DNA from 2 places in the Gordonia amicalis genome. Region 2 is predicted to be linked to the other one. Evidence: riboswitches for the same ligand, from Rfam matches in the RefSeq annotation. Region 2 holds a riboswitch; the other holds the start of a gene.
The links. Region 2 has a riboswitch for cyclic di-AMP ahead of IHQ52_RS09050 (transglycosylase family protein). Riboswitches for the same ligand answer to the same signal wherever they lie in the genome.
Positions count from the first base shown of each region.

Region 1: it holds a riboswitch for cyclic di-AMP, as region 2 does, so the genes downstream of both, IHQ52_RS18540 (C40 family peptidase) here and IHQ52_RS09050 (transglycosylase family protein) in region 2, are expected to answer to the same signal.

Region 1 is NZ_CP091855.1:4,047,342-4,049,537, reverse strand. It holds gene IHQ52_RS18545 (DEDD exonuclease domain-containing protein) at 1-225, opposite strand, end outside; cyclic di-AMP (ydaO/yuaA leader) riboswitch at 906-1,138, shown strand; gene IHQ52_RS18540 (C40 family peptidase) at 1,156-1,836, shown strand; gene IHQ52_RS18535 (C40 family peptidase) at 1,974-2,196, shown strand, end outside.
Region 2 is NZ_CP091855.1:1,963,801-1,965,996, forward strand. It holds gene IHQ52_RS09045 (molybdenum cofactor biosynthesis protein MoaE) at 1-243, shown strand, start outside; gene IHQ52_RS09050 (transglycosylase family protein) at 432-1,067, opposite strand; cyclic di-AMP (ydaO/yuaA leader) riboswitch at 1,073-1,273, opposite strand; gene IHQ52_RS09055 (MoaD/ThiS family protein) at 1,525-1,773, opposite strand; gene moaA (GTP 3',8-cyclase MoaA) at 1,786-2,196, opposite strand, start outside.

The sequences.
Region 1 (2,196 bases), 2.1 Mb from region 2:
GCCTCCCCGGATCTTCACGGCGCCGATCTCGGTGATGCGGTCGCCCGCGGGATCGGACCCGGTGGTCTCGAGGTCGACGACGACGAGGGTGGTGTCGAAGAGTGCCCGGTCGCTGAACTCGTTCGATGTCGCGTCGCCACCGGTGGCCTGATCGGCGGCTTCGAGGTCGGCGAAGGTCAGTTGGCCCGAGGTCGTCTGTCCCGCGGCTGCACCGCCACCATCCATGCGCGTCACGGGCCGAACATTAGTTCGACGCACCGACAGGCCGGATGTGACACCCCGATCGATCGTTCTGTTCTCGGCGGAGATCGGCGAGAGGGGCGTTCGTCGATGTCGCCTGTTACCTCTGTGACGCATGTGTCGAACACTGTGCGAACGAGTTTGTCGGTGGTGCCCCCTAGTCTCCACCTCGAAGTGAGAGATCGTCGCCGGCGGCGGCGAACCACACCCCCACGAACCGCCCGATTCGGAGGTCAAACGCCTCCGGCGCCAAGATGAGATGGAGATCACACCATGCACGTTGACTGCGCGACCTGCCCGGCCCGCCCCGTCGCCTGTGACGGGTGCATGATGACAGTGCTTTTCGGCGGCCCGAACTGGGACGATGGGCCCGCTGAAGGTGGAGTTACGGTAACGGCGCAGGCCCTCGACGACGATGCTGAACTGGACCTCGCGATCGATGTGTTCCAGTCTGCTGCAATGGTCACCAGCAATGCTGCACGATCTGCAAGAAACTCGAAAACTGCACGTCATAGGGCATTTCAGGTCGTCGCCGGGACTGATCTCCGCGCGGGCTGAAAGTCGGGTGCGATCTGCGTGTCCGTTGCGTAGTGGACACAGGGCCGTCGATTTCGTAACCTTTCTGAGACCTTTGCGGAGCGTCCCGCTTCAACAGAAGTGGTCCGCACAAGTCACCGCTCAATCGCCCTTGCGGGCGAACCGGGGAACCACACACTTCGGGCAGCGCGGCCAGTCGATGTCAGTCCTGACACGACCTGGTGAGACTGTCCCGAATCGGGGTGAATCGCGTCAACGCGCAAGCGTGTCCTCTCGGGATACGGCTGTGCCGAAAACGCGTAGGGCCACTCTTCCGGCCCGAACCCGACAGCTAACTCGGTCGGCGGTACAGGGAGAAACTGAAGGAGAACTCGCTTCGTGGCCAAACATCGTTTGGAACAGCCCAATCGTGGGAGCAAGGTAGCCAAGAAGGCGGTGATCGCTGGATCGATCACGCTCGGTTCGCTCGCTGCTGCGGCCGGCCCTGCTCTTGCGGCCCCGGTCCACACCCCGCTCGGAACCTTCGAGATCCCGGCTCTGCCCGGCGAGCAGAAGGCTCCCGAGGCTGCGCCCGCGCCCAAGCCCGTCGCGAAGTCGCCGGCCGCAACGGTCGAGATCCCGAACGTCGGCCAGTTCACCATCCCGGGCATCGGCCAGAACCAGATCCCGGACCAGTTCCGTCCGCACGGTGGCGCCCCGCTCGGGCAGCCCCAACTGACCGCAGGCGAGAAGGCCGTCAAGGCCGCGGAGAGCAAGATCGGCTCGCCCTACTCCTACGGCTCGGCCGGCCCGAACGCCTTCGACTGCTCGGGTCTCGTCTACTGGTCCTACAAGCAGGCCGGCAAGACCATCCCGCGTGACAGCTACGGCCAGCTCGGTGGCGGTCGCCCGGTCTCGTACAGCGAGGCCAAGCCCGGCGACGTGATGATCTTCAACGGTGGCGGCCATGCCGGCATCTACGCCGGAAACGGACAGTTCGTCCATTCCTCGACCTACGGCACCCCCGTCAAGCGTGACGCGGTCAAGGAGTGGCAGCTCACCGGCATCCGCCGCTACTGACATCAACTGAACAAGAGCATCAGGGAAAGGGCGGGTCGCGGTTTGGTGCGATCCGCCCGATCCGGTCCTTGGGGTCATCGGGGGAACTTACGGTGGTCCGCGGACGATAACGAAGCGGTAAGGAAGTGACTGGCACCGTGCTTTCCGGGGAGGGGCGAGTGAACGCGACTCGTATCCGTGCACGATCGGGCCCGATGGTGCTCGTCATGTGTCTGCTGGCGGCCATTGTGACCGTCGTCCCACTGACGACCGGCGGAACCGGGCAGGCGCGGGCCGTGCCCGCGCGATCTGCCGATCAGCTTCTCGATCGGTACAAGCAGCTCGGCACCGAGGCCGAGAAGACCACCGAGGCGATGCACA
Region 2 (2,196 bases):
GTGCTGACCGAGGTCGTCGAGGAGGTCTCGTCGGTCGACGGTGTGCGCGCGGTCGCGGTCTCGCACCGCGTCGGAGAACTCGAGATCGGGGATGTCGCCTTCGTGGTGACCGTGGCCGCCGACCATCGCCGCGCCGCATTCGAGACGTGCGCGCGGCTCGTCGACGAGGTGAAGGCGCGTCTGCCGGTCTGGAAGCACCAGTACTACGACGACGGCACCGAGGAGTGGATCAACTCGGCCTAGCCCTTCGAGGCTCGTCGCTATCGCTCCTCGCACCTCAGGGAGCAGGAGATGGCTCGTCGCTATCGCTCTTCGCACCTCAGGGAGCGTGAAGAATTGGAAAAGGGCCCCGCACGGATCGCTCATCGTGCGGGGCCCTTTGTCTGTGGCCCTCTGCGTTGCTCCGAATCGGTGTCCGGGCTACCTGCAGATCAGGGGTTGGGCAGCAGGTGCTTGTTGTCGTTGAAGAGCTTGATCTGTTCGGGACTCAGCGAGACACCGCTGCTCTTGGCGGCGTTCCAGAGGTTCTTGACCTCGGGGCTCACACCGGAGTCGGTGAGGACCGAGGTGACCTGGTTGGCGACGTCGTCGGTGGTCTTGGCCTCAGGGGCCTTGACGAGGCTGAAGCTGCCGTTGCCGTCCTGGAGCTGCTTGACGATCGGGGCCGGGACATCGCTCGGCGCGGTGCGCGGGGTGTGACCCGAGAGGCCGACGCCGCAGGTGGGCCATGCGCCCTTGCCCTGCGAAGCGAGCACGCGCTCGGCGACGACGATCTGCTCCTCGCGGGTGGCCTGCTCGGCGGTCGGGGCGAACTCGCCGCCGCCGTGGCCGCTCCAGGTGCTCGGCGAGAACTGCAGGCCGCCGTGGTAGCCGTTGCCGGTGTTGATGGCCCAGTTACCGCCGGACTCACACTGGGCGACCTTGTTCCATTCGGCGTCGGTCGCGGCGTTCGCGGTACCGGTGCCCATGAGGGCGGCTCCGCCACCGAGGACGGCGCCGGTGAGGGCGACCTTGGTGATGGTCTTGGTGGTCGAGCTGGTCGTCTGCTTGCGGTGACGTCCGGTCATAGATCGATTCCTCTCTCCACGCGCCTACGAAGTCAGCTGTCGGGTTCGAGCGAGAGGTTGCTCGGCCCCAGTGCGTCCCCGTGAATGTTAATCACGGTTCTGCGCCTGGGACTTAACCCCGAGGACACCTGGTGTGGTGCCCGGTCTCAGGGGATGAGGTTGGGTCCCCCGTCCTCGCTCCTAGATTCGTTCGGTCGTTCCCACCGGCGGAGCGAGGCTCGGCGCGGCCGGCAGGACGTATGTTCTGTTTCCTTACCGTGACCTTCGAGAAGGTCGCTTCGTACAGTACGTCGTTCGATGGAGTGATTCACCTGCTAGTTCGCAACTGATTTTCGCGCCAGATCCTGGTCTCCCGACCCACTTTCGGCGTCATCCCAGTTCATCGGGCCGGATGCGCTCCCGTGGCCTGCTCGTTACCACTCCGTTATGTGACAAAGGTCACATGCCCGAAGTGGTATCAACCACCGGCAAACGGCGGGAGGACGTCCAGTGTCGAGCAGATGCCGAGCGGCTGTGAACGGTCAGTGAGCGCGATCTCGTCGCGGAGGTAGGAGCAACGCTCGAGAACCGTCGCCAATCCGGGGTTGCCGGCGGACAGTGTCGACTCGAGGTCTCCGAGGGTGGTCGCCGGGTCGATGTCGACGACCCGCGACTCGGTGCCGGCGGCGGCGCGCGCGGCGGCGAAGAAGCGGACGGTGAGGTTCATCGGAACCCGAGCCTATCCACCGATGGCGGACATGGGCCGCGACGGCTGCTGGAAGCCGGCGGCGTTCACCTCGTGCCCGGGCGCCTTCTGCCACATGTCGGTGCGCCACAGCGCCGCCACGGCCGCGTCGACCTCGTCGTCGGGCAGGGTTCGCAGGGTGGTGCGCAGATCTGTTTCCGAGGACGCGAACAGGCAGTTGCGCAGCGAGCCGTCGGCGGTCAGCCGGGTGCGGTCGCAGTCGCCGCAGAACGGGCGGGTGACCGACGCGATCACCCCGACCTTTGCCGGGCCCCGGGACGTCCGATGGCCGTCGACGAGCCACGTGGCCGCCGGCGCGCTGCCGCGCGGTGCCGGATCGGGCAGCAGGGTGAACCGTGTGCGCAGGGTCGCCAGGATCTCGTCGGCGGTCACCATCCGGGATCG